4 regions of the Vibrio sp. E150_018 genome follow, and region 4 is predicted to be linked to each of the others. Evidence: predicted binding sites of a transcription regulator. Region 4 holds the regulator's gene; each other region holds the start of a gene.

Region 1 (7,347 bases), on a different contig from region 4:
CTACTTTGATGAAAGGTAAATGATAACGGCCAGTGCTCGCCCAAACGGCTAACGTGCCTTCTGTTACTCCTAGATATTCCGCCGCCTTTTTACGGTTAAGTTTGTTACCAAAGCGACCTAAGTTAATGTTTGTATTTTCCATGTTTAATCTTCCTTAATAGTGTTATCCCGAATTGGATGAAACAAAATTAAGTTCTATGGACCTTACAGACAATCAATTGAGGGGTACGGTTTTTTAAAGTAATGATGAACCAATGAATCGTAACTCACTGTAAAATGGTATTTTTAATCAGGTACGGATGGAAATTTATGCTTTTACTAAAAGCTAAAAGCAACCATACATATGTTTGCTTTTAGCTGAATATTATCGCTCTAGACGACTTTAAAGTTAGTCACCATGCTCTGAACTCGCCCACCTAAAAATGAACCACTTACATCTAGCTCTAGCAAGCAAGGGAATCTGAGTTTTTCCAATTCTGGTATTAACTCCTCATTGAATGCTATTTGGGTTAATTCATAGCCTCCACAAGAACGAATTGTATAATTACTTGAGCCAGTGGATTGTATTGGCTTCGCTACCAACAAAGTCGAAAAATCAAAATCTCGATTATTCTTTTTTGAATAGCCATAAGCTGAGTTATACCCTAAAACAATCAGTTCACTATTTGTCTTTGGTTTTAGCAATTCTGATTTAGAAACTAGCCCTAATTTATTTGAAACAACGGAGATAATCTTTTCATCAAGTATTGAAACTTCAAATCTAAGGTCATTTTCTAAGTGTACTTTCATTGCTTCATGATCAGGGTGATATGCCCAGTATCTTGGGGCATCATAAATGACTCCTTGCTTTAAAGTATCAAGCGTATCCATTGCTGAATAGTCAGACATATCAATGACCAACATTGGAGTGCCGTCTAACTTTACTTTCTCTAGCTTTTCCTCTGAGACATCATTACTCACCACAATTTCTATATACAACTTTTTACCTAATGCATTACATGTCACATCAGGAATAAACCCGATAGAAGCTAATTCTAGTGAAACACTTTCCACGGTTAACACTTTCGATTCTTCGATATGTGACTTTTTATGGACTTGATCGCTAATATCATAATCTTCAACATTAATCTCTAAGTTAGGTGTCGAAACTAAGCACTCCCATTCAATAATTTGCTTACTAAGTTGATGTAATACAGACTCGTTACAACTCTCTCCATCTCCATTATGATGAGCAAAGTGATGGACTTTCACATCACCTTTTTTCGCAATTAATGCTCCCCCACAACTTATACATTTTGCTTCACACTCTAGCCCCCTCTGAACCTCATCAATGTAAACAACATTTTCATCTTTTAGCCCATATGCCATTGTATTTAATTCGTTCATTTTGCTTTCCTCAAGTTGATTGATTTTATGCAAAGTCACATTCTTTGCGGTCAACTTGAAGATGCTCTCAAAACACTGATAGATATAGGGTATAAAGGGGGATTACCCTGTATTATCCCTTTTGGACGGAGGATGGAGTCGACAAATGAATACGGATATTAAACAACTAAATGAAGCGATCAAAGTCGCTGAAATATTTTGGGATGAATACAACAATAAGGATAAAAGCAATAATTGCTGGAGTGTATTTACAGGCTTATTACAGTTAACTCAAACCTGTCCAGCCTTAGAAGCAGAGAAAATTGATGAGTGTTTCTTTTCAACAAAAGAACTAGCGGAAAAACTCAGTGAATTAAACCAGAAACAATCTAACTTTTATCAAGGTAAAGAAATAAACCGACTTTACAATGAGGTCACAAAACGCCTTAATGAAGTAAACCGCCGATTAGTTGAAATTGCACACGATACAGGTGTAGCCGTCATTCCTTCAATAGAGAAAACGCAAACAAGTGGCGGTAAAGGAAATCAATCCTCATACCGTTTTATAGCTCGGCCTATTGACGATATAGAATTAAAGAAGCCCGATTTATCTCTAAATGATGAAAATAAGCTAAATTCAACAGTAGTTAGTTACCATATCGAGTCCACACCTAAGTTACCTATTTGGTCTCGTTGGCTTAATGATATCGATATGCAGAGATATCGTTTACCTATATTACTTTTAACCATTAGCCCCGTATTAGCGGTGATAATTTCAGTCATCTTATTCTGGCTTAGTTTAAGTTATGACATTCCTTATAACTCCAGCATCATTATAGGATTGCTTATCTATAGCTTTATATTTTGCCTCTGCTTTCATTACTTATTCTCACTGATTAATTTCAATATAGCTTTATTGCCTGATTGGATGCTTCCGCTTCGTCTTAAAGCAGCAACCTTACGCTATGAACTACATGAACCAAATAGTGAACATATAAGTACGATCAGAAAGTTATGTGTGAGGGTTTATACTGGTAAGTGTCCTATTTGCTCACATCGAATTTATCTCCAAGCAAAAGGGATACCGTTTAATAAACGAATCATTGGTGTGTGCAGTAACAACCCAATTGAGCATCAATTTAGTTTTGATTACACCACGCTCAAAGGTGAAAAACTTACATGTTAATTTCGCTGTTTTTTAAGCTTATTGATTTGCTCGTTTAAAGCTGATTTTTCGAGATTTGGAAAAGTCGTTTTTCGAGTTTCTACTCTCGGCTTTTCACCGTTCACAGACTTGTAAGTGATCTTTAATTCAAGGTCATTGAATGGTTGGTTTGAATCTAATACATCCTCTACTGCAATCGACTTACCTTGGTAATAACGTTTGTAGTTGGTATAGACCCGATTTGCTGCTTTTTCTGAATAGCTGCCTTCTAAGCAGACGGTAAGAAATAGAATAAACTCACTAGAGCGAGAAAGCTTAATCTCTTTCGACCAATCCTTCCAAAGCTTAGTTAGCACTTCATAACGGTAATAATTGCGGCTTTCTGGCGTTGTCACGTTTAAAGACTGGTTTCCAGTATGCAAATCACTCTCGAATACATAAACGCCCTTCTGGTGCTCAATAAACGCTTTTAATTGTTTTTGAATTCTCTCAACTGGTTTGTCATCTAACGGATAGCTATCGTTTAGAAGATCGGCCATCTCAAAATAAGAACGGGGATCTTTGTCTTGAACGTCATCAAGTAGGCTTTGAACTTTACCGAGTAATTGAATTGCAGTCTTAATTGATTTTAATTCAGGGGTAGCAGGAACTTGTTTTAGTAGACTTTCGCACTCTTCAACTTGAAGAACGGATAAACCTAAACTTTTCAATTCATGCTGTTGAGATTTAGATAAAAACTTCGCCATATCAATCATTGCTATATTCCAAGTGATAACAACAAATTACCGAATAATGATGGTATTGAGTAATGAGCAGGCTAAATTTGTGAAAAGGTGCTCATTTGTAATAGTTATTGTGGAATTAACAAAGATTTTTTAGGATGGGTGCGTTCGTATGATTATTTAACGAAACTTAATTTGAGCGGCACGGCATAGGCACGGCACAAAAAGAAAAAGCCTCGTAAATACATGATTTACAAGGCTTCTCTTTGAATAATGGCACGCCCTACAGGATTCGAACCTGTGACCACCTGCTTAGAAGGCAGGTGCTCTATCCAGCTGAGCTAAGGGCGCTTTGAGTGGGGAATTATACGAGATGAATGCGTTAGGTCAATGGCTTTATGGTTGATTATGGCTTAAGTGCTGAAAAAAAAGGCATTGTTCATTTCTGCCAATTGTTAGAATGAGTTTCCCTTTTGTGAAAAATGAAAATAAACCTCATTAGCAAACGTTTGCGTTATGGATATTGATCACATTATTTGCGACAATACGCCGCGTTGTCTACTGCTGCTAGTCTAATGAGGATAGTAAGGAAAACCATGACTGCTCAAATTATTGATGGAAAGTTAATATCTCAAACCGTTCGTTCGGAAGTAAAAGCTCGTGTCCAGGCTCGTGTTGAAGCGGGTTTACGTGCTCCAGGTCTTGCTGTGGTACTAGTCGGCAGCGATCCAGCTTCGCAAGTGTATGTGGGAAGTAAGCGTCGCGCTTGTGAAGAAGTTGGCTTTGTTTCTAAATCTTATGATTTACCGACTACCACCACAGAAGCTGAGTTACTTGAAATAGTTGAGCAACTTAACAATGATCCTGAAATTGATGGTATCCTTGTTCAACTGCCTCTGCCTGCTGGCATTGATAGCACCAAAGTTTTAGAAACTATCCATCCTGAAAAAGATGTCGATGGTTTCCACCCATACAACGTAGGCCGTTTATCTCAACGTATTCCTAAACTACGTTCTTGCACCCCAAAAGGTATTATCACTCTACTAGAACGTTACAATATTGATACTCGCGGCAAACATGCTGTTGTGGTTGGCGCTTCAAATATCGTTGGTCGTCCAATGACGCTTGAATTATTGCTAGCGGGTTGCACTACCACTACCTGTCACCGCTTTACTAAAGATCTTGAAGGCCATGTTCGCCAAGCGGATCTACTGGTTGTAGCGGTAGGTAAACCAAACTTTATTCCAGGTGCTTGGATTAAAAAAGGCGCGATTGTGATCGATGTCGGTATCAACCGCATGGAAAACGGCAAACTTATTGGCGATGTGGAATACGATGTTGCAAAAGACAATGCCAGCCATATTACGCCTGTCCCAGGTGGTGTTGGCCCTATGACGGTAGCAAGCCTAATTGAAAACACTATGTATGCGTGTGAGAACTACACCAAATAAGCAAACATATAATGAATAAAAAATACCCCAGCTCATGATGATGAACTGGGGTATTTTATTTTGATATAATTTTTCTTTACTCAACAATCTTATCGGCCAAAGTACTTACAGCCAATGCAAAATAATATGAACGATTCCAATGCATTAGTACATTATAATTGTTGTATACTAAGTAGCTGCGACCCGCTTCATCATCCGGCATGATCAGCCATGCTTTAATGTCTTCGTTTAACTTAGGTAATGGCGAGCCATCTAAGTTAGTAATGCCTAATTTTTGCCATTCTTGTAAGTATTTACCCTTTTCAGAATCACGGCCTTGTAGATCAGAATCGATACCATGTGGCACTTGAATCTGACGTCCCCATGTATATTTATCATCCCAACCTTCGGTTTTTAGATAGTTGGCAGTCGAGGCAAACACATCAGCAGTAGTCGTCCAGATATCTTTTTTACCATCGTTATTCCCATCTTGCGCATAAGCTAAGAACGAAGTAGGCATAAACTGACATTGACCCATCGCACCCGCCCATGAGCCTTTCATATCTTCCGCGCTAATATGGCCTTCATCGATAATTTGTAGAGCCGCCATAGTTTGCTTACGGAATAACGCCTCACGACGTCCATCAAAGGCTAAGGTAGATAAAGCACCAACCACATTATGATTACCGGTATAACGGCCAAAATTACTTTCTACGCCCCATAGCGCGACAATAAAGCGTGGTTGCACACCGTAAGTTTCACCAATACGCTTCAGGTCATCGAAATGCTCATGATACAAACGCTTTGCTTGTTTGATTTTCCAAACAGGCACTGCGCGGGGAATATACTCATCGAGCGTCAGTTTCTTCTCAGGTTGATTATTATCCGCTTTCACTGAATGTGGCTTAAAAACTACATCTTTAAACGCCGCTTGAATCGTTGCGTCGGTAATGCCGTTCTCTTTTGCTTCTTGTTTTAATGTCTCAAGGTAAGCATTAAATTTCATTTCTTGCGTAGCAGTATCATCCACCGTCGCCGCTACTTCAGTGGTAGCCATCGCCGAAAAGCTCACTAAACCGGCTAACAATATTGCGGAAATGCTGAGTGGCTTGATATTCATACCTATCCTTTTTTATTTTACTGCTCTGATTTACGAGCTTTATATTCATCCAATAAATTCACTGGCGGTGGTGGCAATTGTAGAAAATAGCCATCATCTTTTAGTGATTGTTTTACTTTCTCAATATCCACTAAAGCAAGCTTACGACCTTCCATTTTCATTACCATTACAAAAGTTGGCTTACCAAACATTTCAAGTAGAGTACTTGGCACATCTGAAAAATCATCTTTTTTCAGAATGTAGAGGTACATGCCTTCTTTCTTGCTGCTTTTATAAACAAAACACAACATAGTGGATCCTTTTTTAATGCTTATTGTCTATATCCAAATAACCTAAAGTACGGGGTTGAGCATATACTAATCAAACACCGATATCACAACGACTTTCACTTGGATTTAGCCTCATTTTTTATCATTATGACAGGCAATTAACCTAATGATACTTTAAATAGACTATAACATTGTCAGTCTTGATATAGTTACTGTTTCCAATGCTCATTTTAGCATTTTCAGTAATGACTATTTTTTCGTGCATTCAACACTCAGAGTAATCATGTCTATGGCGACCAAACCAAATTTAAAAGGCAGTAGTTTTGCTTTATCTGTTCTTCATATCACCGAAGATAATGTCGAAGATAGCTTACAATTTTTATATAACAAAGTTGAACAAGCTCCTGCATTTTTCACCCATGCCCCATTGGTGGTCAATATTGAGAAAGCACCACAACTTGACATAGATTTCACCCGATTACGTCAAGGTATTGTGAAAGCTGGAATGGTACCCGTCGGCGTGACAGGTAGCCAAAGTAACGTAGTTAAAAACCATGCTGCTGACGCTGGTTTTGCTGTGATGTCGACCAGTAAATCAGGTTACGAAGCTCCAGCAGAAATGGTACCAACCAAAGTCATTAGAACGCCTATTCGTTCAGGACAACAGGTCTATGCTAAAGATGGTGATCTCGTGATCTTAAATCATGTCAGTGCCGGAGCCGAAGTGATTGCTGATGGCAGCATCCATATCCATGGGACTTGTCGAGGAAAAGTAATGGCTGGGGCCAGTGGCCAAAAAGGCGCGATGATTTTATGCGATGATCTACAAGCAGAATTAGTCTCCATTGCTGGCCACTATTATTTAAGTGACCAAATCGTACCGGAACATTGGCAGCAAAAAATGCTCGTCACACTACAAGATGAACAATTAAATTTCGATAAAATCAAATAAAAATAACTGTTTATCTATATAAAAATTAAGCATTTGATGTGAAAATAGCATCAAACACTCAGTCTAAGATTCAACATAAAGGGAAATGAAATGGCACGTACTATCGTCGTGACGTCTGGTAAAGGGGGTGTAGGCAAAACTACATCTAGCGCAGCGATTGCCTCCGGTCTTGCATTAAGAGGAAAGAAAACCGCTGTTATCGATTTTGATATTGGTTTACGTAACCTCGACCTTATTATGGGATGTGAGCGTCGTGTGGTTTACGATTTTGTTAATGTTATCAATGGTGAAGCGACACTTAATCAAGCGCTCATCAAAGACAAA
Region 2 (7,347 bases), on a different contig from region 4:
CCTTTTTTTATTTAACGATTCAGTTGCTTAATGCTCTACTCCAACATCGTAAGCAAGGCTTGTAGTGGGTGCTTAGGCTTCATCCCCTCAAAACGCTTCACTTGGCTACGACAAGAATAGCCAGTAACCAAACAACGCTCTTTGTCCAAACGGTTAATATTTGGCTGCCAGCTTAGCTGATAGATACCTTGTGACATTTCAAACTTATCTGCTTCATGACCAAAGGTTCCCGCCATACCACAACAGCCAACAGAAATGCTCGTTAACACACCGCCAAAGTGGCTAAAGATTTCGCCCCAGTGCTTTTCTGAGTTGGGTAACTTGGTTTTCTCGGTACAGTGAGAGAACAAATACCAAGGTTTATCATCCGCTTTTGCCGAATAGACAAATGTCGCGAGGTTTGGCTGTAACCATTCATGCACGCTTAAAACCTGAAACTCTCCCGCTTTCTCACCAAGTACCTCGCGATATTCATCTCGATAACAAAGTACAGTTGCAGGGTCGACGCCAACCATAGGAATATTTAGCTCAGCCAGCTGATTTAAAAACTCAGCGGTTGAAGTGGCGGTTTGAGTAAATTGCTTTAAAAAACCTTTAACATGCTGAGCTTTACCATTGGGTTTAAACGGTAATACGACTGGTTTTTTACCCAGTTTCACGGCTAAATCAACAAAGTCTGACACGACATCAGCATCATAAAAACTCGTAAACGGATCTTGAACGATCAATAGGTAGTCTTGGCGTTTATCTTCTGACAGCGATTGTAGTTGTGACAAACTGAATCGGCTATCCCATTGTTGATTGTCTAAACTCTGTTTTAAGGTTGGTAGTGATAATAACGGGGTATCGATATAGCCAACGGTCTTTTTAGTTAAAGACTGCACCCACCCCATTCCCAACATACCATTGGTGACTTTTGGCATAGCCGCCATTAATGGTAGCAAACTTTCAATATTACCCACTAGGTAATCTTTAACTGGACGCTGATAACGAGTGTAGTAAACATTTAAGAAGCGTGAACGGAAAGATGGTACATCAACATTAATCGGACATTGACTAGCACACGCTTTACACGCTAAACAGCCATTTAAAGCATCGAAAACTTCATGAGAAAAATCATATTCATCTTTCTTCTTCATCGAGTTACGCACGCGATCAATCATGCTTTTTATCGACGTTGACTGCTTTAATGTCGTTTCTTCTAAATCGAGGATATCTACTCCGTTTGCGGTTAATTGACGCAACCATTCACGCACTAAACCTGCGCGACCTTTTGGAGAGTGACGACGATCCGCTGTGACCTTCATTGACGGACACATAGGTGAGTTCACATCATAGTTAAAGCACAAGCCGTTACCATTACATTCCATGGCTTGTCTAAAACTATCACGCACCGTAACCGGAATTTGGCGATCATAAAAAGCACGCTTGGTATCCGATACTTTCACGAGCTGATCTTGGCTTTCAAGCGGAGTACAAATTTTCCCCGGGTTCATTTTATTGAGTGGATCAAATGCGGCTTTCACTCGACGCAATTGCGTAAACAATTCATCGCCGAAAAATTCAGGGCCATATTCTGAGCGGTAACCTTTACCATGCTCACCCCACATTAAACCGCCATATTTAGCGACTAACTTAACGACTTCATCCGATACCTGATGCATCATTTTTTCTTGTTCAGGATCACACAGGTCTAAAGCAGGACGAACGTGAAGCACCCCAGCATCAACATGACCAAACATGCCATAATTTAGTGATTTTTCATCAAGTAGCGTGCGAAACTCAGCAATAAAGTCCGCTAAGTTTTCCGGTGGTACACAAGTATCTTCCGTAAAGGCAATCGGCTTGGCTCGCCCTTTTGCCCCACCTAGAAGCCCAACTGCTTTTTTACGCATGTTGTAGATTTTATTAATGCTTTCTAAATCATGACAAACCTGGAAACCAATAATGCCGCCATCTTCCGTTTCAAGCTGTTTTTCTAATGTGTCGACTAACGCACTCACTTGCGCTTTGACTTCTTGATCGTTCTGGCCTGCAAATTCAACAATGTTGATACCTTGCATATCTTTACCCGGAACATCGGTGAGCAATTCACTCACGGTATGCCACACAATATCTTGCTTAGCTAAATTCAATACCCTTGAATCCACCGTTTCGACCGATAACGCTTGCGCCTTAACCATTAATGGTGCACTTCTTAATGCAGAATCAAAAGAATTATATTTAATATTAACCAAAGAACGAGATTTAGGAATTGGCGTTAAATTCAGTTTTGCTTCCGTAATAAAAGCCAATGAACCTTCTGCGCCACAAAGCACTCGACCTAGATCAAACACACCCGATTCATCTTGCTCGAATGACAAAGCGTTTTTCAGATCGTAACCCGTTAAAAAACGATTTAATGGTGGAAATTTCGATTCAATGGCCGCGCGATTTTCACGGCAAACCACTTCGGTCATTCGATACGCTTTATCAGCCAATGTACCTAATTCAGGCTCACCTTGTGATCCATCGGTTTCATACATTGAACCATCAGCAAACACGGCTTGCAGCGATAATACATGATCAGAAGTTTTACCGTATTTTAACGAGCCTTGACCAGACGCATCGGTATTAATCATTCCGCCTAATGTTGCTCGGTTACTAGTCGATAAATCTGGCGAGAAAAAATATCCGAAAGAACGAACGGCGTCATTAAGTTGATCTTTAATCACACCAGATTGAACACGAACCCAGCCTTCCTTTTCATTAACCTCAAGCACTTTGTTCATATAACGCGACATATCGACCACAATACCTTTGGTCAATGATTGTCCGTTGGTGCCAGTGCCCCCACCGCGCGGTGAGAAAGTGATGGTAGCAAATTTGTCTTGTGCCCCTATTTTACCAATGAGCTGCACATCTTTATTATCTTTTGGTAACACTACCGCTTGAGGAAGTTGCTGATAAACACTGTTATCGGTCGCGACAGCCAAACGGCTTGCATAGGTTTGCTCGATGTCGCCAGTAAAGCCAGACGCTTTTAATTCATTTAAGAAAGCATCGACCAAAGGCTCAACATCGTAACCTTGATTTAGAGATGGTAAGAAAGTTTGAGTTGAAGATGATTGTGAAGATTTACTATTTGCCAACATTACGCATCATGCCCCTACATCGCTGATCCCTTCAGCTAGAAATGGATTATACCCAGTGACGTCAAGATACTTGAGTATATATTTTAAATCGCTCCACTTTACCTTATTTCAATCACAGTGAGGAGTAGAAAATACCGTGTTCTGCTGATTTATATTTTGTAACTTAAGCTCACCTGTTGTTCTTTCTTACACGCTCAAAAAACGGTAGAATATGCGGCTCATTATTTTACCCAAACAATCAGCCTATTAATGAGTACACCACAGGTAATGGATAAACAAAAAGCTCTTAAGAAAATTGCCAAATGCCTTGAGCTAGGTAGTTCAACCAATGTCAATGAAGCAGCTCAAGCGATCAAGATGGCACATAGGCTGATGCTTAAATATGGCTTGGATAAGGACGATATTGATTTCATTAAATTGGGTAAAACTCAATCTAGTCATTTATTACCAGCAAGTATTAGTTCCAATATTTTACGAGTGATCCGTGGTATTAATACCCGTTTCGGTGTTGAAGCAGTATTACTCAATCACAAAGGCTTAAAACGTGTTGAATTTATTGGTGAAGCTGATCGCGCTATTTTTGCCGCTTTCGCATTTGATATTATTTATCGTGAAATGAATGAACAGACAGGGCAATTCCGTAATAGTTTCTCAGGTACCGGCACAACCAGTGCGGAAGTGACTCGTCGTGTTAACTCTTTCTTATCTGGTTGGATCGAAGGCGCTCTTGAAAAACTGCCTTTAATCGCCCCAGACGATGACTCGGCAAACAAGATTAACGACTACATTGATAAAGAATTTCAAAACGTCGACCGTGAAACCTTCAAACAACAGCTACGTGACGCCATGAAAAACTTCACAGCAGATTATGAAGTCGGCTTAAAAAAGGGTCGCCGTGTTTCAGTTAACCGCCCTATTAATGGCGCAGCAGAAAAGAAACGCTTAGCCAAATAATCTCAACTCCTCCCCCTTCTATACCCAAGGTAATTAGGGTTGCAGTGAGGCGACAAGTGAATGAGTCTCCATGAGCATAGCTCGCCTATGTGGATTAGGATGATTGAGCGCTGTCAACAACGCTGCAGCTTTAAGTGCAAAAGATATATTTTCTTGTCTGAATATTTCCTTTAATTCAGGCAATCGATTCCCTAATTTTTATTGTTGAGTATTGTGATCAAATACACATTTAACTCACCAATAATATTCGAAAGTGTCACTTTACTTCGCTACACTTCTTGGCGTTCAATAATTCGGAATTGTTACGGGAAAATATAAAATGGAAAGTGCTCATGGTACTTGCGACTGGTGCAAACAATTCGTAGGTCAATTAACTAAATTAGAATATATAGATGGAATGAGTCATAACGCTTGTCCAGAATGTCACGATTATGCTCGAATTGATGTTCGACAGTTTAATCTCGCAGAACAGACTTTAAGAGAAAAACAAGCCAAGTTGAAATAGCAGACAGATATATAGATTGGTTTGCAAGGTGCCTACATTCCTTCGACCATCTCCTTGTCTAAAGGCTTGGATGATAGCTCTGAATTCTGCACCTTGAAGTCACTTGGGTATACATTTTAGAAAAAAGAAGGCGCTCATGGTAAGCGCCTTTTTAGATCCAACGATTCAAAAGATGCCTTCTATTAAGGTCCCCCCTTTCAATATTAATGATGCGTTTTCTACTTTTTCACACTCGCTAAAACGGTTGCAATAGCAACTAAGATCGCAACAGAAATTAGTGCAACCCTGAACAACCAAAGTGAGAAGTCGACCAATCACGATGTCAATTAAGCTTGCCGGAACACGTTTGTCAATCACATCAACAATCACCATCAAGAACATCATTATCATCACAACGTCAGTCATTAAAGCCGGATTCATTACGTATATCGTCTAACCCTTTAATTTTTCATCAGTTTTTAAACCCACAAATAAAGAGTGACATAGATCACGCTTACTAAGTATTCACTCAATAAATCGCTTGATCTTTCATCAATAAAAAACTACTGTATAAAAACACAGTATGGATATATGGACAGTTAATTATGTTGAATCACAATGCCGCTTTACCTCATCAAGCGCTTACATCTTTTGCACATAACGATGATATTTTTTCAGAAAATAGTTCGCTGTTTTCTCGCCTATCAATGCTGTCTAAAAGACCAAACTGGTTACTATTTACCGCAGGTGCCACCTTACCGACTAATCAAGAGCTACAAAGCTTTGGAATTGAAGCCCATAAAGTGATCAAAATTAAAGAATCCCATTCTATGACGGAAAAAGACATCATTCTTAAAGCACTGAATGCTAAAAATGCCAGTGCGATTGTAGCGAGTGACAATTTTTCAATTCAAGATAAAGAAGCTCTAAAAAACCAAGCTAGTCAAAGTGGCTGTGAGATCTTCTTTATGGATAGTACAATTCAACAAACGCTAACTCGTCATCTACATTAATTTATTCCCACATGATTTTGGATAAAGATAGAAAATCTTGATGACGAAATAGACTTCCATTTACGAAAAAATATTTTAATGCAAACGTTTGCTTTTTCTCTGGATAGAATTAGGTGAGTTCTGTTACTATGCGACTTTCAGGTGTGAAAGGCATTCATACCTAGTTCTTTATATACCCTGTTCTTAACATACCCAGTTTTTAAGCCTAGTAGGAAAATGGAAATGAGCATTGCTAATCAAGTTCTTGCCGTGAATGATGACCTTCCCATCCGTACCGACAAACCCGTACACAGTGGTAAAGTTCGTTCAGTATATTGGTTAACCGAAGCTGACAGTCGTCGCCTAATTCAAGAAAAAGGTTACGATGTCGCAGAAGACGCTCCTTTAGCCATTATGGTCATCAGTGATCGCATCTCTGCATTCGACTGCATTTGGCATGGCGAAGGTGGATTAAAAGGTGTTCCAGGCAAAGGCGCTGCATTAAATGCCATTTCCAACCATTGGTTCCAGCTGTTTAAAGATAATCACCTTGCAGATAGCCACATTCTAGACATTCCCCACCCATTTATTTGGATCGTTCAAAAAGCCAAACCGGTCATGATTGAAGCTATTTGCCGTCAATATATCACTGGTTCAATGTGGCGTGCTTATGAAAAAGGCGAACGTGACTTCTGTGGTATCGCACTGCCAGAAGGTTTAGAGAAAGATAAAGTTCTCCCTGAATTGCTGATGACGCCATCAACCAAAGGTATTTTGAAAGGTATTCCAAACGTACCAGAAGCAGATGATGTCAATATCGCTCGTCAAGATATCGAAGCAAATTTCGCTGCATTTAACTTCTCTAAACAAGAAGATATCGCCCACTATGAAAAGCTACTCAAAGAAGGCTTTAAAGTGATCAGTGACGCATTAGATAAGGTTGATCAAATCTTCGTAGATACTAAGTTTGAATTTGGCTACGTTAATGATGCAGCAGGGAATGAAAAGCTAATTTATATGGATGAAGTGGGTACACCTGATTCATCACGTATTTGGGATAAAAATGAATACCAATCTGGCCGTATTGTTGAGAACTCAAAAGAAGGTTTCCGCCAATTCTTATTAAGCTACTTCCCAGACCCAGATATTCTCTTAAACAAGAATCGCATGGATGAGCGCTTCGCACTTGCTAAGAATAACGCCCTACCACAAGAAGAAATCATGAAGATCTCTCAAACGTATTTGGATATTGCAGAAAAAATTACCGGTAAGAAAATTGAATTAAGTGACAATCCGAAACAAGAAATCATAGATATCTTAAAACGTGATTACGATTTGATTGTTTAAACGATTACGTCACAAAAAATATTGGGCGACTTTAAAGCCAGTAACAAAACCTTATTGGGCCATCGCTATTCATATTTAGATATTAATATGGCCTCAGGAGCGCTTCAAATAGCATCTTGAGGCCACTTAGGTATAAAATACGGCCAATCTATTTAGTCATTGAAAGAGAAGACCATGAACCCAATTTTAGCGTTATTAAAAGAACACAATATTGCCGAGGAACAAATCCGTGATATTTTTCAACAACTCACGGAAAACCCATTGGCTGCTATGGCAACAATAAGCCAACTAGGTTTGCCACAAGAAAAGCTACAAGTGTTGATGACTCAAGTCATGCAAAACCCCGCATTAATTAAAGATGCTGTAGATGAGTTAGGCTTGGATTACTCAAAGGTAGAAGAAGCGAAAGAAAAACTTCAGAAGTAGTTTGAGTCTA
Region 3 (7,347 bases), on a different contig from region 4:
AAGCGCGGAGTATCCAGAACGTCTTGTGGTAATAACAAACCATAAGCGACAACGATCATCAGATCGGCATTCAATTCTTTGAGTTGCTGTTTCGCCTCATCAGATTTGAAGTTTTCAGGTTGGAATACAGGGATATCGTGCTCTAGTGCTAATTGCTTCACCGGACTCGCGGTGAGTTTTTTTCCACGACCAGCAGGGCGGTCTGGTTGAGTATAAGCGGCGACGATTTGATATTCAGATGCAGAAGCTTTTTGTGCAGAAAGTAACGCCGCCAAGTGACGGGCGGCGAAATCTGGCGTACCTGCGAAGACAATGCGTAAAGACTGGCTCAAGGTAACCTCATTAATGATTGGGGTAATTATTGTTTCTTCTCATTAAAGCGTTTGATTTTTTCAAGCTTATCTTTAATGCGTTTACGCTTTAATGGTGAAAGATAATCAACAAACAATTTGCCCATTAAGTGGTCAAGCTCATGTTGCACACAAATGGCTAATAAATCATCCGCTTCAAATGTGAACTCTTCACCGTCGCGATTTAATGCTTTTACTGTGACTTCCGCTGCGCGAGGTACTAATGCACGAGCGCCGGGAACCGAAAGGCAACCTTCTTCAATGCCATCTTCGCCACGTTTTTCGATGATTTCTGGATTAATCAGCACGATTGGCTGATCACGCTCATCAGAAACATCAATGACTACGATACGCTGGTGGATATCTACTTGGGTTGCCGCAAGACCGATACCTTCTTCGTCGTACATGGTTTCAATCATGTCATCAACGATCTTTTGAATTTCAGGAGTCACCTTTTCAACCGGTTTTGCTACCGTGCGAAGGCGATCATCTGGGAATGTTAATACTTGTAATACAGACATATACACTCTAAATATTGAACTGTGCCGAAAACAGCTTAAACCTAATTGCTCCAATTCTAGACATTTTACAAGGCAAATGACAGCATCCAATCACATTAAGCGACAAAATATCGACCAAGGAATCCAGGTCATGCCTAAAGTTACACAATTTATAGTGAAGTTATTCGTCTTTTTTGTGGTGAGTTTTTCAGTGATTGCCGCCACTCAATCGACTCCGCCTTTAGTCCTAAAAGAGAGCGCGCCAAACACCTATGTGGTGAAAAAGGGCGATACACTGTGGGATATATCCGCGTTATTTCTTAATAGTCCGTGGTTATGGCCGCGTTTATGGCAGGTGAACCCTGACATTGACAACCCGCATTTAATTTACCCAGGCGATAAGCTGACGTTGACTTGGCAAAATGGCCAGCCTTTGTTGAGCTTAAAGCCAATGAAAAAAATCAGACCGCAGGTGCGTAAGAGTCATAAACAAGCAATTTCTACTTTATCGGACGGGTTAATCTCACCATATTTAAAGTCGGATCAGTTATTGACTGACCAACAACTTGAAGAAGCCTTGCGAGTACTGGGCACCAGTGAAGGGCGTAAATTCTTAAGTCGCAATGAGCGCATTTATATTGACGGTAAAGTGACTCATCCTGATTGGGCAATCTATCGTTTAATCGATAAATATCAACGTAGTGGCGATGATGTGGATGCTATCGCTTATTCATTACGTTTAGTCGCCAAAGCGCAATTAAAAGAATCGAATGATAAAGCCAGTGCGTTACAGGTCGTTAGTCAACAGCAAGAGATTTTGCAAAATGATATTGTATTACCAGTGATTGGTGATGACTTAACCTTATCGACGATATTTCAACCTCGTCCAGCTCCGGTTGGTTTGGTCGCCAATATTAAAGGTTCAATAGAAGATCATCACTTTATGGCAGCTAACCAGGTGGTGGTGATCGATCGTGGTACTGATGACGGCTTAACTCAAGGTAGTAGTTTTAATTTAGCTAAGCAAGGTGCGGTGGTTTATGGCAGTAAAGGTGATTACCGCTATGAAAAAGAAATCGGTGTTAATGGCTTTAGTTCTGCAGATTTACCGCCGGTTTCAATTGGTCAAATGGTGGTGATTCGTCCTTATGCTAAATTCAGCTTAGCTTTCATCACTCAGAGCTTAGAGCCGGTTGGCGTCAATTCTCTGGCGGTGTCTCCACTAACCGAGCAACCGGTGATTGAAGGCGTTGATGCGCAAGCGAATCATACAGCGGTACCACAGGCTGATAACGCTTCTTAATGGTGCAAATTTTTATTATAGAAACGTTTGATTATGGAACCGCTTGCAAATGAATGATGCTCAACTGGCGGCTTGGTTAACGCTGAGTTTTACCCCAAAACTGGGTGGAGTGGCGCTGGCCCGCCTGATGAGCGTCGACGCTCCACAAAACTTGGTTGGCTACTCGGCACAGCAGTGGCAAAAGTTAGGGCTGAAAGCTAACCAGATTGACTATATTCAACACAAAGCCGAGCCAGAGGTCGAGCGATGCTTACACTGGCTCGCACAATCTTCACAGCATCATATTCTAACGCCATTAGATGAAAACTATCCTCATCTATTAAGTCAAATGTCCTCGCATCCTCCGGTATTGTTTATCAAAGGGGAATTAGCGGCGGTTAATTCCGCGCAATTTTCTATGGTCGGTAGCCGTCACGCAAGCTTGGATGGTTTGAAGGCATCGAAAGAATTTGCTTATCAATTGGCTCAAAATGGTCTCACCATTACCAGTGGTTTAGCGTTAGGGGTAGATGGTCATGCCCATGATGGTGCTTTATTGGCACAAGGGACGACCGTAGCAGTGTTAGGCTCTGGTGTCGATCAGATCTACCCTTCACGACATAAAGGCTTAGCAGAACGAATTTTACAGCAAGGTGGTGCTTTGGTCTCTGAGTTAAGGCCGGATGCAAAACCTCGCGCGGAAAACTTTCCTCGTCGCAATCGAATTATTAGCGGTTTATCGCAAGGTGTGTTGGTTGTAGAAGCGGCAGAGCGTAGTGGCTCGCTAATTACCGCACGTTATGCACTAGAGCAAAATCGAGACGTGTTTGCTTTGCCAGGTTCAATCTATCAGCCGGGGTTTGCCGGAACTAACCAGTTATTAAAGCAAGGGGCGATTCTAGCGTTGAGCCCACAAGATATTTTGGATGAATTAAATCCGGCGTTATCTCGGTCTTCTTATGTATATCAACCGGTACAAACTCAGCTAAACTTAACACAACAGGCGACGTCGGAAATAACAGTTAATCACTCCCAACCATTGCCATTTCCCCAACTGTTAGCTAACGTAGGAAATGATCCAACACCAGTTGATATTTTGTCTCAGCGTACCCATATCCCGGTACACGAAGTAATGATGCAAATATTAGAGCTTGAGTTAGCTGGACATGTTATTTCTGTTCCTGGAGGTTATATTCTTAATAGTGGGAATAAACCAAGATAAAGTGTTGCCGCGGAGGGTAAAGCTATGATGGACATTCTTATGTACCTGTTTGAAACCTATATTCATAGCGATGCAGACCTCATGATTGATCAAGACGAACTTGAAGATGAGTTACTGCGGGCAGGCTTTCACCAACAAGAAATTTATAAAGCATTAAACTGGCTCGAAGGGTTAGCTGCCTTACAACAAGGTGAACGCCTCGATATGGCGACTGGCTCGGCTAGTTCGACGCGTATTTTTACCCAAGAAGAAATGCTGCGCTTAGATGTGTCTTGTCGTGGTTTTTTATTATTCCTTGAACAAGTCCAAGTACTGACTACAGAAACTCGCGAAATGGTGATTGACCGTGTGATGGGCTTAGAAACCCAAGAGTTTAGTTTGGACGATCTTAAGTGGGTGATCTTGATGGTACTGTTTAATGTACCGGGCAATGAAAATGCTTACACTCAAATGGAAGAGTTACTCTACTCGACTGAACAAGGTTTAGTACATTAATTTGCGTGCTGCTAATGAATAACAAAATCGACCAACAATTATTTTCCGCCCATGAACATGCGTTAGAGCATGAGTCTTGCCCTAAGTGTGGTGAAGAACACCAAGGCAAATTGCAATTACGACATGGTAAGCACGGGCCATTTTTGGGTTGTGTGCGTTATCCTGAGTGTGATTTTATTCGACCACTTCATCAAAACGATGGCCATATCATAAAAGAACTGGGTGTACCTTGTCCTGAGTGTGGTGGTAATGAGTTACCGGGAGAGTTGGTGTTAAGGCAAGGGCGCTATGGCATGTTTATTGGTTGTAGTCGCTTTCCTGAGTGTCATCATATTGAATCTTCCACTCCGCAACCTGAACAAGCGTCAGAATTGAACCTAACTTGTCCTGAGTGTAAAACGGGTAAATTAGTTGAACGTCAATCTCGCTTTGGAAAGAGCTTTTATGCTTGTGATGCTTATCCAAAGTGTAAATTTTCAATCAATTCACTACCGCTTGAAGGTGAGTGCCAACAGTGTGGCTTTCCCTTGTTAATCGAAAAACGTTTAGCTAATGGTATTAAAATTCAGTGTGCTGATCGTAAGTGCCAGCATACTCAAAGCTAGATAGTTAAAGCTTGTTTAGTTTTTATATAACATATCTTTAACATAAGAAGACCCGCCCCCACTCATTTGTCTGATGCGGGTCTTTTTTGTAGTCGTATTTAAAGCTTAGCGACTCGGTCTTTCAGCTCCGGAAACGCGGCTGGATCTAATACTGAGACCAATTGGGTTAGGGCTTGTTTCATTTCTTGGTGAGAGTCAGCACCAACATTAATGTGCCCCATCTTACGGCCTGGGCGCTGCTCTTTTCCATACCAGTGAATATGACATTGCGGCATCGAAAGAACAGACTCTGGCAGACTATCTTGCCCGAGAATATTGACCATTGCGGTATGACGAATTGCTTGAGTGCTTCCTAGTGGTAAATTGCACACGGCGCGTAAATGGTTTTCAAATTGACAAACTTCAGCCCCTTGTTGCGTCCAGTGACCTGAGTTATGTACTCGTGGCGCGATTTCGTTGACCAGCAATTTGCCTTGGACATCGAAAAATTCAATCGCCAATACACCTACGTAGTCGAGTTGATCAGCAATCGCCGTAAACATTTCAGCGGCTTGAGATTGTAATTCTGGATCATCAATGGCGACCGATAGGCTCAATACACCATTAACATGAACATTTTCAGCAAGAGGGTAGATCGCGACTTCACCGTTTGCACGGCGAGCACCGACTAGCGACACCTCTCTTTCAAAAGGCACAAATTCTTCCGCTACCACCGCTTGATGAGGTGTCGCTTCGATAGCCGCCGAGACTTTTTTCCAGATCTGATCGACTTGCTTCGCATCGGTTAAGCGCCATTGTCCTTTTCCATCGTAACCACCTAGTGCTGTTTTCAGCACCATCGGAATGCCGACAAATTCAATCGCTGCATCAAGATCTGCACGTTTCTCAATAATCGCATATTTGGCATTAGCCGCTTTCGCATTATCAAGTAGTTGCTTTTCGATACGGCGATCACCACCAGCTTTGATGGCTTGGGTTGTGGGTAGAAACTTACCGCTTTTTTCACAAATATCGAGCACTGAATGCGAGATGTGTTCAAACTCAGCGGTAATCACATCTGCAGAAGCAATCGCATTATTTATCCCATGACCAATGACATTTTGGGTCAGAGGATGAACAATTTGCTCACTACCGACATCAAATGCTGAGATGTTGATGTTTAATGGTGCACCGGCTAAAGACATCATTCGTGCCAATTGGCCTGCACCTAGTACTAAAACGTGTTTGTTTGCCATGAATATTAATCCTCAGCTGGATTCGGATTTGCCAGTACGGTATCAGTTTGCTCTTTACGGAAGGCTTCTACTTGAGCCATTACACTTTCATTATGAGTACCGATAATTTGCGCCGCTAGAATACCTGCATTGGCGGCACCCGCTTCACCAATCGCGAGAGTACCTACTGCAATCCCTTTAGGCATTTGGACAATTGAGTATAGTGAATCAACGCCAGATAGCGCACGAGATTGAACCGGTACACCAAGTACTGGAAGACTTGTGTAAGCCGCGGTCATTCCTGGGAGGTGAGCCGCGCCACCTGCGCCAGCAATAATCACTTTAATGCCTCGTTCTTTTGCGCTTTCTGCGTATTCAGCTAATAGGTGAGGAGTTCGGTGAGCCGATACTACTTTTGTTTCGTACGGTACATTAAAACGGTCCAGCATTTCTGCGGCAAGTTTCATGGTTGGCCAATCAGATTTTGAACCCATAATGATTCCAACAGTCATCGAACACTCCTTAACGACTCAAGCTATTAATACAATAATTGTCGCCATTATACTGTGAAATCGCGACAAGGAAAACGTTTGCGTCAGCTTGTTTCTATATTCTGATCTGAATAAATGACATTGAGATGAAAAAATTTTAGTCATCGGCGATAAGGTTTTATACACTGGCGCTATTACCGTTTGTACAGGGAAGAAAATTATAGTGAATAATTTTGAATTTGTTGTTGAGTCTTTGCAACAAGGAGAAGTCATCGCTTATCCAACCGAAGGTGTATTTGGGGTCGGTTGTGATCCTGATAATATATCTGCCATCGACAAGTTGTTAGCGTTAAAGAAGCGCCCGGTAGATAAAGGATTGATTTTGATTGCGGCTAATTATCAACAGCTATTGCCTTACATTGATGACTCTCAGTTAACTGATGAACAACTGCAAGCGGTGCAGTCTACTTGGCCTGGCCCTGTGACTTGGGTAATGCCAGCTAAAGTGGGGATTTCATCTCATCTCACTGGACAGTTTAATTCAATTGCGGTTCGTGTGACAGATCATCCTTTAGTACAACAACTCTGTTTAGCTTTTGGTAAGCCAATTACTTCAACTAGTGCTAACTTGACTGGGTTAGAGCCTTGTCGCACTACGGAAGAGGTTGAGTGTCAACTCGGTGATAAGCTGGTGGCGATTCTACAAGGGCAAGTGGGCGGAAGAACTCAGCCAACAGAAATTCGTGATGCCAAAACATCGAACGTATTAAGACAAGGTTAGCTTTTAAACAAGGCTAATATTAAATAAGAGAAGTAGGTTGATGGTTAATAGTACTCAACAAGTTGATAAACACGCGGTCAAAATCTTTTTGATGAGCTTACAAGATTCGATTTGTGCTCAATTGGAAGCGGTCGATGGCAACCAATTTATTGAAGACGCTTGGCAAAGAGAGCTGGGCGGTGGTGGCCGTAGCCGGGTGATTCGAGATGGTCAAGTGTTTGAGCAAGGCGGAGTCAATTTTTCTCATGTGTTTGGTGATAAGATGCCAGCTTCGGCAACCGCTCATCGACCGGAATTGGCGGGCCGTCAGTTTGAAGCGATGGGCGTGTCATTAGTTATCCATCCTAAAAACCCTTATATTCCGACCTCTCATGCGAATGTTCGCTTTTTCATTGCCGAGAAAGAAG
Region 4 (7,347 bases):
CTTAGGGTAAGTGATACGTCCTGGATGTGCTTTAGCATAATCGAATAATTGTTTTGCTGATTGTGGTGGGGCCGGTAATTTTTTTTGATCATGAATATAGACTAATTGACCGACTCCCCAAGGTGCTTCCAATCCTTCTGTTGGTTCAGAAAAATCATGAGTAACCGGTAGGCTAGAATCGACTTTTTGCCAATTTGGTAAGCTTGAAGTGAAAGGGCCGTAGAGTAATTGACTATTCTTCATTGATTTGAAATTCTCACCATTAATCCAAACCATATCGACACTACCACCAGAGTGTTTTCCGGCAGTTTTTTCAGCGAGTAAACGAGTAGTGGTTTCGGAAATGTCAGAAACTTTTACATGGTGAAGTGCTACGCCATACTTTTGCTTCACTTGCTTCGCAACCCAACGAAGATAGTTATTAATTTCTTGGCTGCCACCCCAAGCATTAAAGTACACATCTTGTCCTTTTGCTTGTTGCTCAACTTGTTGCCAATCCAACTGGCGAATAGAGCCATCTTTAGCAGAAGAAAGCAGCGGGAGGGTGAGAAAAGCGAAGCTAAGTAATAGACGTTTCATATATATCCTCATACAAAATGGATAGAGAAATTTAACTTAAAAATATAGACAGATGATAAGCCTAAAAAATTTCAAAAAAAAACCAACGACATCAGCGTTGGTTTTTATTCATTATTTGTTTAAGGTTACTACTATTTCAGAGATTTTACCGAAGAACGTTCAAGAATCTCAGGGAACATCTCAAATGTTTGTTTAGCGTGGTTTTTATCTTTAATACGCTCTAATAAAATCTCTACGGCATTTTTACCTAAACGACGTTTTGGTTGGTGAACTGTAGTCAAAGGTGGTGAAAAGTAAGGTGAGATATCAATATTATCGTAACCAATCACTGAGATATCTTCTGGTATTTTCATGCCTTTTTCTTGTAAACGACTCATTAAGCCAAGTGCCATAATATCGTTAAAGCAGAAAACTGCGGTTGGTTTTTTATCCATCGCAAGAATTTTATCTGCAGCAATTACTGCGGTATCACACTCAAAGTTACCTTCAAGTAACCACTCTTCTGGAAGCGTTAAACCCTCTTCCGCTAATGCGCGCTTACAACCAGAGATACGTTCTTTACAGGCGACTTTCTCGAAATGACCACTGAGGCAAGCAATGTCTTTATGGCCCTGATCCATCAGGTAGCGAGTAGCTAAATAGCCACCTTCTTCAGAGTTATCGATGATTTTATCCGCTTGAGAGCTTTCTGGGCCCCAGTCCATAACAACTTTAGGAATATCAGGGTGACCGTCTAGCATTTCTTGTAGATCAGCATCTAAGTCTGAACACATCACTAAAAGACCATCAACACGTTTGCCGGCGAGCATGCGGATATAATCACGTTGTTTGTCAGCGCGACCACCTGTATTACATAGGATTAGCGTATAACCTTTGCGGTAACAATAACTTTCTACACCATCCACTACTTCGGCAAAAAATGGGTTAGTAGATTGTGTTACCAACATCCCAATAGTGCTGGTGGTATTGCATTTAAGACTACGGGCAACGGCACTTGGGGCATAATTCAGTTCTTTCACTGCGGCCATGACTTTTTCTTGAGTTGCTTCTGCAACAAAGCGAGTCTTATTGATGACATGTGACACTGTTGTGGTGGAAACACCTGCAATACGTGCGACATCTTTGATTGTAGCCATAGTGAATTTCCTTTATGCCGACACTTTCGCCGGATTTATTCTAATCTAAAAAGATAAAAGTCGCCTTCAATCAGCGACTTAATTTTATTCTGTATTTTATGCTTGAATATATGAGCTACGATTTTAGTCTTAAATGCTATGCCTGACAATCAGATATGGCATTTTTATGACTAAACGGACATCGCATGTTAGCGACAACGTTATCGATTGCTCGAGTATTATCTCGTTATTCTAATATTGTAGTGGTACCAGAGTTCTTTTGGTTAGTCAGTGTATCGCGCAGTGAAGACCACCAACGACCTAGTTGCTCATACCAATAACGTTCACTTTGTTCAAGATATTTCGCTTGTGGAGAATACTTATCCCATGGTTGCTTAATATCATCAAAAGCTAAGTAATTGGTTGGTGCAGGAATAGGTTCAAGCCCGGCTTTTTTAAACTCAACAATTGCACGTTTCATGTGACTAGCAGAGGTGATTAAAACCATACGTTTATCCGCAACGAAACCTGCTGCTTGATGTGCTTCATCCCAAGTATCTTGAGCGCTTTCTAATAAGATAATATCCGACTTCGCAACCCCTAATGACACGGCAACATTAGCCATCATTCGCGCATTGCTTACTGATGTGCCACCGTCATAACCTGACAAAATTAATTTTGCACCAGGGTAGAGGTTTAAAATACGGATACCTTCGGCAAGACGCATCAAACCATTACGAGACAATTCCGATGTTGCTGGAATGTCATTATCAACAATATGACCACTTCCCAATACCATGACATAGTCAACGGAGCCATCTACGGGTACAAAAGCTTTGTAAGCACGTTCGGTCGGTTTCAATAATGAAGTAGAAATGGGTTGGAATGAAAATAGAAAGATCCCCATTAAAGAAACAAAAGTGAATAAACACCCTAATCCACGTTTGTAAGTGAACATAATCAGAAATAAGCCAATAAAACCTATAATCAGCAAGGCTGGTAAAGGCATGATCAGAGCACCAATTAATTTTTTCAGTTCAAACATTTTAAATAGCCCAAAAATTCATCATTCAGCAGGTAAAACGGAGTAATTGCTTTATTCCTGTAATTGCTGTGACAGAATACACGTAAAATTCAGTTATCTTAAATGAAAAAAAATGGACAATGATCGAAATTTCGATGATATCGCGCATAAATTTGCTAAAAACATCTATGGTTCGGATAAAGGTGATATTCGTCAAGTGATCCTTTGGCAAGATATTGAGCAAGCATTAAGCCGTTTACAACAGCAAAAAAACGCTTTGTCTGTGCTCGATGCTGGAGGCGGATTAGCTCAAATGTCGCAAAAAATTGCTCAGCTTGGACACCAAGTGACTCTGTGTGATATTTCCAACGAAATGTTAACGTTAGCTCAGCAAGATATTGATAGTAATGGTTTATCTTCGCAGTTTCGTTTTGTTCATTCTGCTATTCAACACCTCGATGAGCACTTAACTGAGCAATCGGATTTGGTGTTATTTCATGCCGTTATGGAATGGTTAGAAAATCCGCAACAAGTATTAGCAAGCCTACTTGAAAAGGTGAAACCCGGCGGCATCATTTCAGTGATGTTTTATAATCATCACGGTTTAGTTTTGAAAAATGTAACTTGTGGTAATATTCCTCACATTTTACAGGGAATGCCACATCGCAAGCGCTTTAAATTGCAGCCTCAAAGTGGCTTATTGCCGGAAGAGGTCTATCAATGGATAGAATCAGCAGGCTTCGACATTTGTGGTAAATCAGGTATTCGATGCTTTAACGACTATATCGGAAACCAACAATACATGGGCGAGTATGGGCCAGAAGATGTGTTGGCATTAGAACAGCAGTTATGCCGCACAGAGCCTTATCTTTCTCTTGGGCGCTATATTCATGTGTGGGCACAAAAGCCTCATGCTGCCGAATAGTCCGAGAGTCATTAGTAAATACAGGAATGATAATGAGTGAAATAACTCAATCTCCACTTCAACCGTCGACAGGCGGACAGCCGCTTGAGGACAAAACGATAGGTGAACAGCCCATCGATGAATTGGTCAACTGGGTGAAGCAACATGACTTTTCATTGAATCTTTCTTCTGAGCGATTAGCGTTTTTGATTGCGATTGCCGTATTAAGCAATGAGAAGTTTGATGAAGAGCTTGGCGAAGGGGAATTGCACGACGCATTTAAAATTGTCACTAACATGTTTGATGAAACAGGTGAAGCGTCGGCATTTCGCGCTAATAACGCAATCAATGAATTAGTCTCTCAAAGGTTGATGAGCCGCTTTGTCAGTGAATTAAATGACGGTGCGAGCATCTACCGTATGTCGCCACTTGGGGTTTCGATTACCGATTATTACGTTCGTCATCGTGAATTCTCAAAGCTTAAGTTATCCATTCAGTTATCTATGGTTGCCGATGAAATGTCGAAAGCGGTAGACGCTGCAAATGACGCTTCAGATATCGGGCAATGGCAAAAGCATGTTTATGGCGTACTGAAATATTCGATAAGTGAAATTTTCGACCGTATCGATTTAAACCAGCGCGTTATGGATGATCAGCAAGTGGGAATTAAAAACCAAATTGCTGAATTACTAAACCAAGATTGGCGTGATGCGATCAGCAGTTGTGAAAGCCTACTGACTGAAACCTCTACTACCCTGAATGAATTGCAAGATACATTACAAGCGGCAGGGGATGAACTACAAACTCAACTGCTTGATATTCAGCAGCTTATCTATGACCAAGAAGGTTTAGATTTCATTGACGCCATTTTGTTCTCATTGCAAACCAAACTCGACCGTATTGTTAGTTGGGGTCAGCAAGCGATAGATTTGTGGATTGGTTACGATCGTCATGTACATAAATTTATCCGTACGGCTATCGATATGGATCAAAACCGTGCCTTTAGTCAGCGTTTGCGTCAGTCTGTGACTGATTACTTTGATATGCCATGGTATTTAACCTACGCCGATGCCGAGCGTCTACGTGATATGCGGGATGAAGCCATGTTACTACGTGATGATGAAGTGACAGGTGAGATTCCAGACGAAGTGGAATACGAAGAATTAACAACCGTTGATGATGAATTGAGTGAGCGCGTCGCCAACATGCTTCAACAACATAAAGAAACCGGTCAGCCGATTGATTTAGGCTCGGTACTACGAGATTACCTTGCGCAGCACTCTCACGCGCAACATTTTGATTTAACCAGAATGGTGATCGACCAAGCGGTAAGAATGGGGTATTCCGAATCGGATTACCAAGCCATTCAGCCGGATTGGAAAGCGATTAACGATTTTGGAGCAAAGGTACAAGCGAATGTCATCGATCAATATTAATTACGAGGCGCACAGCGCCGATCTGTCTCAAAATACAAGCTATTCACAAGAGACTGACAACTCTCAAGATGCTTACATGCCAGAACAATTGGTAAAAGCATTAGCGAACCCATTATTCCCATCGCTTGATAGTCAATTGCGTGCGGGTCGCCATATCTCAAGTGATGATATGGATAACTACGCTTTTTTAAGTGATTTTGATGGTGAACTTGGCGCTTTCTATCAGCGTTATAATGCGGAACTGGTTCGTGCACCAGAAGGATTCTTTTACCTACGTCCACGTTCAACCTCATTTATTGGCCGCAGCGTGTTATCGGAACTCGATATGCTGGTGGGTAAAATCTTGTGCTTTTTGTATTTAAGCCCAGAGCGTCTCGCCCATGAAGGCATTTTCACCAATCAAGAACTATACGAAGAGCTACTCAATCTTTCCGATGAAAAGAAACTGATGCGTTTGGTGACTAACCGCGCAACCGGTTCGGATCTGGATAAAGAAAAGCTCTTTGAAAAAGTGCGGACTTCGCTACGTCGTCTACGTCGTATCGGTATGGTATTGCCAGTCGGTGATGATGAGAAATTTAGAATCAGTGAAGCCGTCTTCCGTTTTGGTGCTGATGTACGTGTCGGTGACGATGTTCGTGAAGCGCAACTACGCTTGATTCGTGATGGTGAAGCCGTGCTTGACCCAAAAGCTGTTGACCCCAATAAAGCAAATGATAGTCAGGATAAACAAGATGCTTCTGACGAACAATTAGAAGACTTTGCCGAGCAAGAACAAGCAGAACAAGAACAGAAAGCAGGTGACCTATGATCACGAAAGAAAATATGATCGAAAGAGGTAAATATCAATCGCTAACCATGATCAACTGGAATGGCTTCTTTGCTCGTACTTTTGATATTGATGAGTTAGTGACCACGCTTTCTGGCGGTAACGGTGCGGGTAAGTCGACGACCATGGCGGCTTTCATCACGGCATTGATTCCCGACCAAAGCTTACTGCATTTCCGTAACACCACCGAGGCGGGAAGTTCACAAGCGTCTCGTGATAAAGGCCTATTCGGTAAACTGCAACCGGGTACTTGTTACTCTGTGCTTGATGTTGTTAATTCACGTCATCAACGCTTGTTGTTTACCGTAAAACTGCAACAAGTGGCCGGTCGTGATAAGAAAGTGGATATCAAACCGATTCTTATCCAAGGTCTACCAAGCAATGTCAAACCGACCGATGTGTTAATTGAAAGCTTAGAAAACGGCCAAGCTCGCGTTCGAACTTACAACGAGCTAAAAGACAAAGTTGCGGAATATGAAGGCGTGCAAATTAAAGCCTTTTCATCCGTTGCTGATTACCATAGCGTGATGTTTGAAATGGGCGTCTTGCCTAAGAAACTACGCAACACCGGTGACCGCTCTAAGTTCTATCGTTTAATCGAAGCCTCTTTGTATGGTGGTATTTCAAGCGCGATCACTCGTTCATTACGTGACTACTTATTGCCACAAAATGGCGGCGTGAAGAAAGCCTTCCAGGATATGGAATCGGCGTTGCGTGAAAACCGCATGACGCTAGAAGCCATCAAAACTACGCAAGCCGACCGTGACTTGTTTAAGCACTTAATTACTGAATCGACTCACTACGTGGCAGCAGATTACATGCGCCATGCCAATGACCGTCGTATTAAGCTTGATCAAGCGTTAGCACTGCGCAGCGAGTTGAATCAATCGAGTAGTACTCTAACTTCGCAAATGCAATTGATGACGCAAGTACAAGCAGAACTTGAGCAATTAGTCGATCAAGAATCGGGTTTAGAGCAAGACCATCAAGCCGCTGCTGACCATCTACAATTGGTGCAAACCGCGATTCGTCAGCAAGAAAAAATTGAACGCTACCAAGAGGATTTGGAAGAGCTAAGTGAACGCTTAGAAGAACAAATCATGGTAGTGGAAGAAGCGGCAGAGCAAGTTGCCATTGCTGAAGAACAAGCTGAAGTTTCTGAACAAGAAGTCGATAGCTTGAAATCGCAACTCGCCGATTACCAACAAGCATTGGATGTACAACAAACTCGCGCGTTGCAATATCAACAAGCGGTGCAAGCATTAGAAAAAGCGCAACAGCTGACAGGTAATGACAACCTAACCGTGGAGAATGCTCAGGCTCAATTGTCTGAATTGAAACAACAAGAAGCGGAAAGTACATCTACTTTGTTATCGTTAAAACATAAGCTCGATATGTCATCAGCGGCAGCAGAGCAGTTTGAGCAAGCACTTGAGTTAGTGAAAAGCATTGTTGGTGAC

Evidence for each region. Region 4 encodes PurR, which represses purine synthesis genes. Its sites were predicted from a motif close to TNANGNAAACGTTTNCNTNA; they were not measured.
Region 1: the regulator PurR is predicted to act here: its motif matches at 3,750-3,769, upstream of folD (bifunctional methylenetetrahydrofolate dehydrogenase/methenyltetrahydrofolate cyclohydrolase FolD).
Region 2: the regulator PurR is predicted to act here: its motif matches at 5,662-5,681, upstream of ACE3G9_RS01430 (phosphoribosylaminoimidazolesuccinocarboxamide synthase).
Region 3: the regulator PurR is predicted to act here: its motif matches at 6,247-6,266, upstream of purE (5-(carboxyamino)imidazole ribonucleotide mutase).

What each region holds. Positions count from the first base shown of each region.
Region 1 covers NZ_JBHGNY010000008.1:62,266-69,612, forward strand. Annotated here, with positions in the region: gene ACE3G9_RS09700 (helix-turn-helix domain-containing protein) at 1-142, opposite strand, end outside; gene ACE3G9_RS09705 (hypothetical protein) at 373-1,386, opposite strand; gene ACE3G9_RS09710 (hypothetical protein) at 1,532-2,551, shown strand; gene ACE3G9_RS09715 (hypothetical protein) at 2,548-3,276, opposite strand; tRNA gene ACE3G9_RS09720 (tRNA-Arg) at 3,527-3,603, opposite strand; gene folD (bifunctional methylenetetrahydrofolate dehydrogenase/methenyltetrahydrofolate cyclohydrolase FolD) at 3,849-4,703, shown strand; gene ACE3G9_RS09730 (lytic murein transglycosylase) at 4,780-5,739, opposite strand; gene ACE3G9_RS09735 (YcgL domain-containing protein) at 5,820-6,092, opposite strand; gene minC (septum site-determining protein MinC) at 6,361-7,023, shown strand; gene minD (septum site-determining protein MinD) at 7,114-7,347, shown strand, end outside.
Region 2 covers NZ_JBHGNY010000001.1:289,485-296,831, reverse strand. Annotated here, with positions in the region: gene ydiJ (D-2-hydroxyglutarate dehydrogenase YdiJ) at 36-3,134, opposite strand; gene ACE3G9_RS01450 (DUF2786 domain-containing protein) at 3,402-4,088, shown strand; gene ACE3G9_RS01445 (hypothetical protein) at 4,408-4,593, shown strand; gene ACE3G9_RS01440 (hypothetical protein) at 4,759-5,013, opposite strand; gene ACE3G9_RS01435 (hypothetical protein) at 5,178-5,585, shown strand; gene ACE3G9_RS01430 (phosphoribosylaminoimidazolesuccinocarboxamide synthase) at 5,808-6,911, shown strand; gene ACE3G9_RS01425 (DUF2999 family protein) at 7,086-7,337, shown strand.
Region 3 covers NZ_JBHGNY010000012.1:2,600-9,946, reverse strand. Annotated here, with positions in the region: gene fmt (methionyl-tRNA formyltransferase) at 1-332, opposite strand, end outside; gene def (peptide deformylase) at 359-871, opposite strand; gene ACE3G9_RS11995 (LysM peptidoglycan-binding domain-containing protein) at 1,002-2,153, shown strand; gene dprA (DNA-processing protein DprA) at 2,203-3,354, shown strand; gene ACE3G9_RS11985 (DUF494 family protein) at 3,379-3,849, shown strand; gene ACE3G9_RS11980 (DNA topoisomerase family protein) at 3,864-4,454, shown strand; gene ACE3G9_RS11975 (5-(carboxyamino)imidazole ribonucleotide synthase) at 4,553-5,689, opposite strand; gene purE (5-(carboxyamino)imidazole ribonucleotide mutase) at 5,695-6,180, opposite strand; gene ACE3G9_RS11965 (Sua5/YciO/YrdC/YwlC family protein) at 6,383-6,940, shown strand; gene hemF (oxygen-dependent coproporphyrinogen oxidase) at 6,981-7,347, shown strand, end outside.
Region 4 covers NZ_JBHGNY010000003.1:109,440-116,786, forward strand. Annotated here, with positions in the region: gene ACE3G9_RS05260 (ABC transporter substrate-binding protein) at 1-579, opposite strand, end outside; gene purR (HTH-type transcriptional repressor PurR) at 711-1,715, opposite strand; gene elyC (envelope biogenesis factor ElyC) at 1,942-2,739, opposite strand; gene cmoM (tRNA uridine 5-oxyacetic acid(34) methyltransferase CmoM) at 2,852-3,643, shown strand; gene mukF (chromosome partition protein MukF) at 3,676-5,058, shown strand; gene mukE (chromosome partition protein MukE) at 5,135-5,869, shown strand; gene mukB (chromosome partition protein MukB) at 5,884-7,347, shown strand, end outside.